Aquitalea magnusonii: one gene and its partner. The protein of the gene in region 2 interacts with the protein of the main gene of each other region in a pairwise test. Links are inferred from orthologs where the notes say so. Each region holds a gene or a part of one and is shown on either strand. Other genes may lie near its edges.

Region 1 (7,492 bases), 170 kb from region 2 along the record:
AGCCGTTCCGAGCAGGATTTTCACGCGTACCAGAATGCCATCGCCATCCAGTTGGGGGATCGTCAGGCCCGGCTGGCACTGGATCGGATCTCGCCCGATCTGGACATGGCCCGCGCCGGACTGTTACAGGGTGGTAATCACCCGGATGACATCGACAATGTCATCACCGCCTTTCTGTGGTTCCGCCATGTCAGCTACTTGAGCCAGGCCATTCAGTACTGGGAAATCGGTGACCGCTATGTGGCCGAAACGGCGGCCATTGCCGAACGTCTGCATGGCGCATTCAATCATGGCTACATCAGTGATGATGAGTTGAAATTGCTCCGCAGCCGCATTGTCGAGATCAACGAAGAACTCAAGTCGCCGGCACGTGCGTTTTCCGAGGTATTGGGTCAGGGGTCGCGCTTTGCCACGTCCCTGCTGCTGTGGCTCAATCTGCTGGCCGGCGCGGCCCTGCTGCTGCTGACGGTACGCCAGGTCCACGCCTTGCTGCGTCAGTCTGCCCGCTTTGAAGCGGAACTCAATGCCGAGAAAGAGAGGGTGGAAACCACCCTCAATGCCATTGGTGATGCGGTGATCACCATTGATCTGTCCGGCCAGCTACGCTATCTGAATGCAGTGGCCCAGCACCTGATCGGTGGCGGGCGGCAAGTGCTGGGGCGTTATTTTGAAGATATCTTCTCCTTGATAGATTTGTCCGGCAGCGGTATGGAGCTGGTGACGGCCAGCCAGTTACGCGCCCACAGTGAAAACAAGCAAACTTATCCCAGCCTGAGACTGCAAAGTGTGGATGGCAGCAGCCACATGGTTTCTCTGGTGGTCTCGCCCATTCGGGATACACACGGGGAGGTGGATGGGCTGGTGCTGGCCTTGCATGACAAATCCATCGAGCAGCAATACATCAGCCACCTTTCCTGGCAGGCGGCGCATGATGCCCTCACCGGCCTGTACAACCGGCGTGAATTCGAACAGCGCGTAACCCGTGCGCTCAGCCGCTTGATGGTGACCGATACCTCGCATGCACTGCTGTTTGTTGATCTGGACCAGTTCAAACTGGTCAACGACACCAATGGCCATGCCGCCGGTGACGAACTGTTGCGTCAGGTGTGCCGGGTGCTGCAGGAGCAGTTGGGCCTATCCGATGTGTTGGCCCGTTTGGGTGGCGACGAGTTTGGTGTATTGCTGGAGGACTGCCGCATTGACGGTGCGCTGGATAAGGCAGATCGTCTGCGCCGTGCGGTACAGCAAGCCGGTTTCCAGTGGGAAGGCATCCCGTTTTCCATCAGTACCAGCATTGGACTGGTATTTCTGGGTGAGCCCGGCGTTACGCTGGCCGAGGCCATGCAGGCGGCAGACATCGCGTGCTACATGGCCAAGGAAAAGGGACGCAACCGCATCCAGCTATACAGTTCCAAAGATACCGAACTGGCAGTCCGCTCGGTGGAAATGGCATGGGTACAACGCTTGCGCTCGGCCATGGAGGAGGAGCGGTTCTGTCTTTACTGCCAGGAGATCATCCCCTTGCAGTCCAACGGCAAGAAGCAAGGGCGGCATGTCGAGGTGCTGCTGCGGCTGCGGGATGAGACTGACCGTATCATCCTGCCTGCTGCCTTCATTCCGGCAGCCGAGCGTTTTAGCCTGATGCCGGACATAGACCGCATCGTGGTGCGCCTGACCTTCGAAACCCTGTGGCAGCAACGGCAACACGGCGATCATTCCATTGCACTGTGTGCCATCAACCTGTCCGGAGCCACCTTGTGTGATGACAACTTCCTCGACTTTATCCGCCGGCAGTTTGTCAGCTATGCCATTCCGCCCGGGATGATCTGTTTTGAAGTGACCGAAACCAGTGCCATTTCCAATTTGCAGCAAGCCACGCGCTTCATCAGCGAACTCAAGAGCCTGGGTTGCCACTTTTCGCTGGATGACTTTGGCGCTGGCATGTCGTCCTTTGTTTATCTCAAGCATTTGCCGGTGGATTACCTGAAAATTGATGGCAGCTTTGTCAAGGACATGGTGAATGACTCGGTAGACCGCGCCATGGTGGAAATGATCAACCATATCGGCCATGTCACTGGCAAAAAAACCATTGCAGAATTTGTTGGCCTGCCGGAAATTCTCGCCGTATTGCAGCAAATCGGCGTGGATTATGCACAGGGCTATCATATTGGCGAGCCGCAGCCCTTTGTCGCGCCAGCCCGCAATCGACCGGAACCGGCGATATACCGCTTGCCTGATCGCAAGTAATGACGGTCCTTTTCAGGAGAGAGTGAAACATGTCAGACCAGCAGCCATTTGTCCGCACCGGTCCCTTGATGGATGTCTCCAGTTATCCGGCCTGGACGCAGGATTTGGTCTATCACTGCGACCGTTACAAAAGCGAGGTGGTGGAGCACGAATTGTTTGGCCGGATGCAGCAAGCCTGCCTGGATCATGCAACGCACAAAGCCTTCCTGTCTGGTGGTTGGCCGGTGATTGAGCAGTTTCCGCAATACATGGCCATGAATCTGCTGAAGATCCGCTATGGGCAGGGACCAGGGCAGGATATGGCGCGCCGTTACCTGATCCGCAATATCCGGGTAGAACAGAATCACGCCGACCATTGGGTCAACTGGGCTGCGGCATCCGGGGTGGATGTGCCTGCCATGCTGCATGGCACGCATGCATTGGAAACCTTGTGCCTGAGCCAGTGGTGCTGGCAGGTGTGCGACCGCGACTCCCTGGCCGTGGCCATAGCAGCAACCAACTATGCCATCGAAGGTGCAACGGGTGAGTGGTCGGCGCGGGTGTGCGCCGAGCCCCACTATGCCCAGCTATTTGATGAAACAGTGCGTGCCAAGGCCATGAAATGGCTGAAGCTGCACGCCAAATATGATGATGCCCATCCCTGGGAGGCGCTGGAAATCATCGTCACCCTGGTGGGGCTGAATCCATCTGCGGAAACCATCAGCCGTCTGCGGCACGCCATCTGCCGCAGCCATCAGTTCATGCGCATGCTGCTGGACTACTACATGCGCTCGGCCACACCGCCGGTGGCTGCCGGATTGATGCGTCCTGCCTGATTTCAGAGCCATGTTGCCATGGCAAGGGCAGGCCCGCAGTGCAATGCCACATGACCGGACGGCGTGCGCATGCTAAAGTCGATTGTGTACAAAACAGGGCTGTCATTGACAGTCTCTGCCACGCACTATCGCTGACGGCGCACAAGATGCCCGTCACCATGTCATGTCAAAGGATATATTGTGGTGAATATTGCCGAGCTTCAGCCGCAGGCGGTCTGGGAGCATTTCCAGACCCTGTGCGACATCCCCCGTCCCTCCAAGCACGAACAGCAGCTACGCGACTATCTGAAGGGCTGGGCCGAGTTGCGCGGTTTGCAAACCGTGGTGGACGCCGCGGGCAACCTGATCGTACGCAAACCGGCTACACCCGGTCTGGAAGACCGTGTCGGCGTGGTATTGCAGGGGCATCTGGACATGGTGTGCCAGGCCAATGCCGGCACGGAGCATGATTTCTTCAAGGATCCGATCCGCCCGGTCTTGCAGGATGGCTGGCTGGTGGCGGAAAACACTACGCTTGGCGCAGACAATGGCATTGGTGTGGCCATGGGGCTGGCGGTGCTGGCCAGTGATGATATTGCGCATGGCCCGATCGAAGTGCTGATGACTCTGGACGAGGAAGCCGGCATGGGGGGGGCGCTGGGACTGGAGCCAGGGCTGTTGCAAGGCAGCATGATGATCAATATCGATACCGAAGAGTGGGGTGAGTTCTACATGGGCTGTGCCGGGGGCGTGGATGTCAATGTCACACGCAGCTATGACACGCTTGCCCTGCCGGCCGGCTATCAGACAGTGTCCCTGTTGATCCGTGGCCTGAAGGGTGGGCATTCCGGTGCCGATATCCATCTTGGCCGTGGCAATGCCAACAAGCTGTTGGTGCGCCTGCTGCGTGAGCTGGAAGCCGAAACAGACCTGCGTCTGATCTCCTTTGTGGGCGGCACCGCGCGGAATGCCTTGTCGCGTGAGGCCGTTGCCCAGGTGGCCTATCCTGCAGCCGATGCACAGCGTGTGGCAGCCAAGCTGGATGCCTTCCAGTCCTTGCTGCGGTTCGAACTGGCGGGTGTGGATGAGGGCGTCACCGTGGTTGCCGAGTCATCCTCGGCCACCAGCGTGCTGGCGGCGGCTGATCAGGCGGCCATCCTGGCGGCACTGCACGCCGCACCGCATGGGGTCAAACGCATGAGCCAACGCGTCAGTGGTGTGGTGGAAACCTCCAACAATCTGGGGGTGGTGCGGGTGGAGCAGGGCAAGGTTTTTGCCAATCTGATGGTGCGCTCGCTGCTGGATTCCGGCACCTGGATGTTGGCGCGGGAAGTGGAAAGCCTGTTTGGCCTGGCCGGTTTTGCCGTGGAAATGGAAGGCGGCTACCCCGGCTGGGCACCGAATCCGCAATCGCCCTTGCTGGCCCTGTTCCAGCAGGTTTATACGCAGGAATTCGGCGGCAAGGCTGGGGTGCAGGTCATTCACGCCGGTCTGGAGTGCGGCATCATCGGGGCCAAATATCCCGCCATGGATATGGTTTCCTTTGGTCCCACCATCCGCGGGGCGCATGCGCCGGGAGAGCGTGTGGAACTGGCCTCGGTGGACAAGGCCTGGCAACTGCTCAAGGCCGTACTGGCCGCGGTGCCGCGCCGCAGTTAAGCAGCACGTGCATCTGAGCAACAGCGCCGCCAGCATGCGGCGCTTTTTCTTGCATGCCAGCGGCCTCAGTCTTTCTTGCGCGCACGCGGATGGGCAGCATCGTACACCTTGGCCAGATGCTGGAAGTCCAATGCGGTGTAGATCTGGGTGCTAGAAAGATTGGCGTGTCCCAGCAGCTCCTGCACCGCGCGCAGGTCGCCGGATGACTGCAATAAATGGCTGGCAAAGGAATGGCGCAGCATGTGTGGGTGGACGTGCCGGTCCATGCCGGTGCGTATCGCCCATTCCGCCAGACGCTTTTGCACCTGGCGCGCACCAAGGCGTTTGCCATACCTGCCCACAAACACTGCCTGGCAGCCCGGTTCTGCCACTCTTTCCTGCAGCCATTGTTGCAGGTATGTCAGCGCGGTGCGGCCAATCGGCAGCAGGCGGGTCTTGTTGCCTTTGCCACGTACCCGTAGCAGTTGGTCGGCCAGGTCCATGTCGGCCAGATCAAGACTAACTGCTTCGGACAGGCGCAAGCCGGAAGAGTACATCAGCTCGAACAGGGCGCGATCACGCAGACTGAGCGTGTCTTCCGGCGGAATGTGTTCCAGCAGTGCCGCCGTACCGTCGACCGGCAGTGCCTTGGGCAGTGGTTTGTCCTGTTTGGGAGCGCGTAGACCCAGACAGGGGTTGGCATCCAGTTGTTGTTGCCGCAACAGCCAGTCGAAGAACTGTCGCCAGGACGACAGCTTGCGCGCCAGGCTGCGGCTGCGCATGCCGCCTGCGTGCAGGATGGCCATTGCCTTGCGGATGTCGCCAGCACTGACATGCAGCCAGTCGGCGGGCTCCAGCAGGGTCTGCAGCGCCTGCAAGTCCCGCAGATAGGCATCCTGGGTGTGCGGGCTCTTGCCCTGTAGGCGCAGTTGCTGGGCAAAGTCCTGCAGCAGATCGCTCATGTCAGCCACGGCGCAGTCTGGCCATATTGGCCAGCCGCTCAAACAAGGAAAGATCCTGTTCGTTTTTCAGCAGTGCGCCGGCCAGAGGCGGCAGGCTGGCTTCCGCATGGCGCTGTGCCAGTTCTGCGCTGTCAATGTTCTCGCCGGTCAGCAGTTTCAGCCAGTCCAACAGTTCGGACGTGGTTGGTTTTTTCTTCAGCCCAGGCAATTCGCGGATGGCAAAGAACACTTCCAGTGCCTGTCCCACCAGTTGTTGCTGCAGACCGGGATAATGCACCTCGATGATGGATTGCATGGTGGCCCGATCCGGAAAACGGATGTAGTGAAAGAAGCAGCGACGCAGGAAGGCGTCGGGCAGTTCTTTTTCATTATTGGAGGTGATGATGATGATGGGCCGTTGTCTGGCGCGGATGAACTGCTGGGTTTCATGCACGAAGAACTCCATCTGGTCCAGTTCGCGCAGCAGGTCGTTGGGGAATTCGATATCGGCCTTGTCGATTTCGTCAATCAACAGCACCGGTGCGGTTTCGGCTTCGAATGCCTGCCACAACTGGCCCTTGATGATGTAGTTGCCGATGTCGTGGACCTTGGCGTCGCCCAGTTGCGAATCGCGCAGGCGCGATACGGCATCGTACTCGTACAAGCCATGCTGTGCCTTGGTGGTGGATTTGATCGGCCAGATGATGAGCTGGCGTCCCAGGCTGGCAGCAATTTCTTCAGCCAGCATTGTCTTGCCGGTGCCAGGCTCTCCCTTGACCAGCAGCGGACGTTGCAGGGTGATGGCGGCATTGACCGCCATCATCAGATCATCGGTGGCAACATAGCTGGCGCTGCCGTTAAAGCGTGTGTTCATGTGGGTTGGCCTTGTTGTTATTCCGTACAAAAGCCGCCGCGGACAGCCGGGGCGGCTTTCAGACTGCTTGACTGGCAGCACACGGTCCTCGTGTGTTCCGTGAGACTGCTGCCAGCGATTTCAGCGCACGAACTGGCGTTCCAGATCTTCCAGGCTGATGTTCCATTCTTTCATCATGTGACGTAGCAGGACGATTTCCGGATCACTGATGGTGCCGTCGGACTTGCTGATGTCCATGGCCAGAACGCAGGTCAGAATGCGTTTGTTCGGGTCGGTCACTTCTGCCAGCATGGCTTCGATGCGGTCGCTGTCCAGCAGATGGATGGTGCCATCCTGCTCTGCCTCGTCAGAAATGTCGTCACAGTATTCCACCAGCACCTGAGCAAACTGTTTGCGTGGCAGCTTGATCAGATCGTACACGTTGACGTCTTCTAGCAAGTCCAGCTCGCGCGGATCCATATTGCCATCGGAAATCATGAACATTGCCAGTAAACGGGCAATGGCCTGCGGGCTGTTGATCGGATATGGACGCATGACGGAATCCCCTGTTGTTATTGGTTGAGTCTGGTGGCGAAGGCCGGTGGCATGGTGGCCACCTGACGGGTCTGGTAGTCGAAAAAGACGATTCCCGTCTTCAATCTTGCCACTTCTTTGCCACTGTTGCCATCGATTGCCTGGTAGACGATATCCAGCCCATATTTGTTGGGGTCACATATACCCAGCTTGAAGAGCAGACTGTCGCCATGAAAGACCTCGGCGCGGTACATTATCGCAGCATCAGCCATGATAATCCCGGCACCTTCGACATCCAGTTCGCTGTAACCCATGCTGTTGAGCCAGCGCAAGCGTACCTCATGGGCCAGCCGTAAAATGGCATCATTGGCCATGTGACCGCCATAGTTGATGTCACCGATGCGAACCTCCATGCTGGTCTGGTAAAGGAAGTGCTCGGGAAGCGCAATCTTGATGCGGGCCATGATTTCACCTGAATAAAATGG
Region 2 (4,424 bases):
GACGCAGCGCCAAGGGGAAGCTGGCACGCGGACCAATGCTCAGCACCTTGCCCTGGCGCTCGCCAAAGGCCTGCTGCAATTCGGCCATCACCTGCTCATCGGGCGCTTGTTGCAAGGCCTTGGCATCGTCGTGACTGCGGGTCCACACCAGCATGTAATTGTCGCCGTGCGGCAGCAAGGCAAACGGGCCTTGCTTCGAAAAGCGCTCATAAGCCACACCGGCCGGAGGCTGTTCGGTGCTGACTTCGGCCAGTACCGCGCATTGTTGGTAATCATGGGTCAGCCGCTTGATACCCGGCAGACTGTCTGCCAGCGCGCCGCCCTCGGCCAGCACGACCAGGCGCGCGGTGAGGGTAATCTCGCCATGCACACCGCTGGTTTTGACCGTGGCATAGCAGGCCATGCTGCTCACGGCATCGACACGGGTTTCCCACCACACCTGCACCCCGGCCTGCTCCAGCCTGGCATTGATGGCGAGGGTGAGCGCCGGATAATCCACCACCACGCCCAGGTGCGGCAGCTTGAGATCGGCGGCATCCAGCCGGGTACGGCCAAAAGCCCCCTGCTGCGATACATGCACGCTGTCTATCATGCTGGCAGGCAGGTCGTCCGGCCATGCGCCGGCGGCAAGCAGTGCCTCGCGGCTATACCAGGACAAGGCCAGTGCGCGCGCATCGGTCAGCGGCGCATCCTTGGCGCGGGCCTCCACCAGCAGCACCCGCCGTCCGGCGGCGGCAAAGCGCAATGCGGCCAGCGCGCCTACCGGCCCGCCGCCAACGATAATGATGTCGGCGTGTTCGCCGCCATCGTGGCCGCAATCGCGGCTGTGTTGTCTGTCTGTGTTCTTCATGTTCAGACACCCTGCATCAGGATTTCAATTGCATCGATTTCTTTGGGTACGTCGGCGGTATATACCTCGTGCCCGGTTTCAGTCACCAGCACATCGTCTTCAATCCGGATGCCGATATTGTGCAATGCGGGCGGGACATTCTGAGCCGGGCGGATATACAGGCCGGGCTCGATGGTGGTACACATGCCAGGCTGATAGCTGCGCCACTGACCGCCCAGCTTGCGCTGGCCGACATCGTGTACATCCAGGCCTATCATGTGACCGATGCCATGCATGTAGAACTGACGGAAGGCACCGGATTCGATCACCCCGTCCACGCTGCCGTTAAGCAACTTGAGGTCCAGCATGCCTTGCACCAATACCTTGAGCGCGGCATCACCCGGCTCGTTCCACAGCGCACCAGGCTTGACCGCGGCAATGCCGGCCAGTTCCGCAGCCAGCACGATTTCGTAGACATCGCGCTGGGCCGGGCTGAACTTGCCATTCACCGGGAAGGTGCGCGTGATATCGCCGGCATAGCCGTTCAGTTCGCAACCGGCATCAATCAGCAGCAGATCGCCATCGTTCAGCCGGGCATTATTGGCTGCGTAATGCAGGGTGCAGGCATTGGCACCGCCAGCCACGATGCTTTCGTAGGAGGGGTAGCGTGCGCCATTGCGAATGAAGGTATGCAGGATTTCCGCTTCCACCTGGTATTCCATCATGCCTGGCCGGGTGGCACGCATGGCCTGGATATGGCCCAGGGCGGAAATCTGTCCGGCCCGGCGCAAGGTAGCGCGTTCGCCAGCGTCCTTGATCATGCGCATTTCATCCAGCAATACCAGCAGGTCGTGGTATAGCGCGGGCGGCTGCTCACCACTGCGGTAACGCTGGCGCACCGCGTCCAGCCAGCCATTTACCCGCACATCAAAACCGGCATTGCGACCTATATTCCACCACAGCGATTTCTGACCGCTCAGCAGGTCGGGCAGGCGGGCATCCAGTTCACTGAGGGGATAGGCTTCGTCAAAGCCAAAGGCTTCGCGCGCGCCATCCGGGCCAAAACGGAAGCCCTCCCACACCTCGCGCTCCAGATTCTTTTCCCGGCAGAACAGGATGGATTTGCCCGTCCCCGCGTCCAGTACCAGTACGGCCTGCGGCTCGGCAAAGCCGGTGAGGTAGAGAAAATGGCTGTCAGCCCGGTAGGGATAGTGGTTGTCGGCGTTGCGCACCACTTCGGGCGCGGTGGGCAGGATGGCAATGCCCTGCCCCATCTGCTGCATCAGACGCGTACGGCGTTCGGCATGACTCTGGTACATGATGACTCTTTCGCATGACTTGAACCGGCCAACATCCCGGCATGGCTGCAGTTTACACTGCTGCGACAGCGCTGCCGATGCTGACAATCAGTAAATGGCAGGCATGAAAAAGGCTTGCCAGCAGGCAAGCCTCAGATTACTGCCAAGCCCACGCGTTTTCTGGAAAGAAAACGACGCACTCTTCCTCAATTGGCAAGGCAAGGGCGGGGATTGGGAATAAATGGGAAGGCTGCGGAATCAAGCTGTAAGGTGGAAGGCCCGGCGTTGCCGGGTCCAGACAATCGCACCAAATCACTTTGTCTGCAGCCTGCAGCTTGCCCGCGGGCAAGCCTTGCCATATGGCATCAGTCCAGCAGCGTGGCCGAGGTGTACACGTCCTGCACGTCGTCCAGGTCTTCCAGCGCATCCAGCAGCTTTTGCATGCGCATGGCGTCTTCGCCGGCCAGTTCGGTTTCGTTCTGCGGCTTCATGGTGACTTCGCCCATTTCGGCCTTGAAACCCTTGTCTTCCAGCGCCTGTTTCACATCGCTGAATTCGTAGGGGCCGGTGATGACTTCGATGGAACCGTCATCATTGGTGATCACGTCTTCGGCACCGCATTCCAGTGCCGCTTCCATCAGCGCATCTTCGTCCACGCCCGGAGCAAACACCAGGAAACCGCAATGGTTGAACTGGAAGGCCACACAGCCGTCGGTGCCCATATTGCCGCCATACTTGGAGAAGGCATGACGCACATCGGCCACGGTACGGGTCTTGTTGTCGGTCAGGCAGTCCACCATCACGGCAGCGCCACCAATGCCATAACCTTCGTAACGGCACTCGACATAATCCACGCCTTCGAGCTGACCGGTACCGCGCTTGATGGCGTTATCGATATTGTCCTTGGGCATGGATTCGGCCTTGGCCTTGTCCACTGCCAGGCGCAGACGCGGGTTCATGTTGACATCGCCGCCGCCCATCTTGGCAGCAACGGTGATTTCCTTGATCAGACGGGTGAAGATCTTGCCACGCTTGGCATCCTGACGACCCTTGCGGTGCTGGATGTTCGCCCATTTGCTATGACCTGCCATAATTGCCTCAATCTGGTGTGGCCCGTCACCGGGCCGGTTTAATGCTGGAAAATTTGGCCGCTATTCTAGCAGAAAGCTATTTCGCCTTCAGCATGGCCAACATGAAGGTGAAGGCCTGACCGTATATCTGTTCGATGGCCGGCACCATCAGCGGTAACGTCAGATAGATGGTGATGAAACCGATCATCAGCGTCAGCGGAAAACCAAAGGTAAAAATATTGAACTGTGGGGCGGCACGGGTCATCACGCCAATCGCCAGGTTAGTGACCAGCAAGGCGGCAATCACCGGCATGGACAGCCAGATACCCCAGGAGATGATGTGGCTGCCCCATAACACCAGCGCCTTCAGCCCCTGAGCCGGCATGCTCATGCCGATGGGCAGCACCTGGAAGCTTTCCACCAAGGTGGAAATGACGACTTGATGGCCATCAAAGGTGAGGAACAGCAGGAAGACAAACATCGATAGCAGTTGCGACACCACCGGCACCTGGGCCGCGTGCATGGGGTCGAAGAACATGGCAAAGCCCAAACCGGTTTGCGCACCCATGATGAAACCGGCCATTTCCACCGCGGTCATGGTCAGCCGCATGACAAAGCCCATGGCCAGGCCAATGAGCAATTGCTGGAACAAAATGGCAATCCCCGCCGCCGATATCACCGGCACGGCTGGCGCGGGAGGCAGCAATGGCACCACCAGCACAGTCAGCATCAGGGCGAAACCGGCCTTGAAGCGGCGTGGCACGCCGCGATAGGCATACAGGGGTTCCACCAGAAACAGGCCGATGATGCGGGCAAAGGGCCAGGCAAACATCGCAACCAGTGCGCTGATCTGTGCATCGGAAATACTGAACATGGCGGGCGGGGTCAGCCAATCACAGTAGGGATGCTTTGAAACAGCCGGGTAGTGTATTCCACCAGGGTGTTGAGCATCCACGGCCCGGCCAGCACCAGCACCAGAAACATCGCCAGCAGCTTGGGAATGAAGGTGAGCGTCATTTCGTTGATTTGCGTGGCGGCCTGCAACACGCTCACCAACAGACCCACCACCAGCGACACCAGCAGTACCGGTGCCGAGACGATGATCAGGATGTACAGTGCGTTCTGCACCAGATTGATGACCAGTTCCGGACTCATGATTCTCTCCTTGCGTCGGCAGGCTCCTGCCAGCCGCCTTTGGCCATCAGCCAGTTTTCCAGCGTCTCGCCA

The links.
Region 1: the proteins of pepP (region 2) and DLM_RS05785 interact in binary tests that used the Escherichia coli proteins (3 or more experiments, as listed by UniProt). The link is inferred for Aquitalea magnusonii from one-to-one orthologs.

Annotation. Positions count from the first base shown.
Region 1 is NZ_AP018823.1:1,184,459-1,191,950, forward strand. Bases 2,540-5,472 are described here. They hold DLM_RS05785 (aminoacyl-histidine dipeptidase), read left to right. Parts: upstream 2,540-3,245; coding sequence 3,246-4,700; downstream 4,701-5,472. Other genes in these bases: DLM_RS05780 (TenA family transcriptional regulator), read left to right, coding at 2,540-3,062; xerC (tyrosine recombinase XerC), read right to left, coding at 4,766-5,472. In the rest of the region: DLM_RS05775 (putative bifunctional diguanylate cyclase/phosphodiesterase), read left to right, coding at 1-2,247; more of DLM_RS05780, read left to right, coding at 2,277-2,539; more of xerC, read right to left, coding at 5,473-5,641; DLM_RS05795 (AAA family ATPase), read right to left, coding at 5,643-6,494; DLM_RS05800 (TerB family tellurite resistance protein), read right to left, coding at 6,615-7,028; DLM_RS05805 (thioesterase family protein), read right to left, coding at 7,046-7,471. UniProt on the Escherichia coli protein: Dipeptidase with broad substrate specificity. Requires dipeptide substrates with an unblocked N-terminus and the amino group in the alpha or beta position.
Region 2 is NZ_AP018823.1:1,016,821-1,021,244, reverse strand. The notes cover bases 1-2,916. They hold pepP (Xaa-Pro aminopeptidase), read right to left. Parts: upstream 2,149-2,916; coding sequence 853-2,148; downstream 1-852. Other genes in these bases: DLM_RS04990 (YebC/PmpR family DNA-binding transcriptional regulator), read right to left, coding at 2,493-2,916; DLM_RS05000 (FAD-dependent monooxygenase), read right to left, coding at 1-850. Outside these bases: more of DLM_RS04990, read right to left, coding at 2,917-3,218; flagellar biosynthetic protein FliR, read right to left, coding at 3,295-4,071; flagellar biosynthesis protein FliQ, read right to left, coding at 4,083-4,352; DLM_RS04975 (GNAT family N-acetyltransferase), read right to left, coding at 4,349-4,424.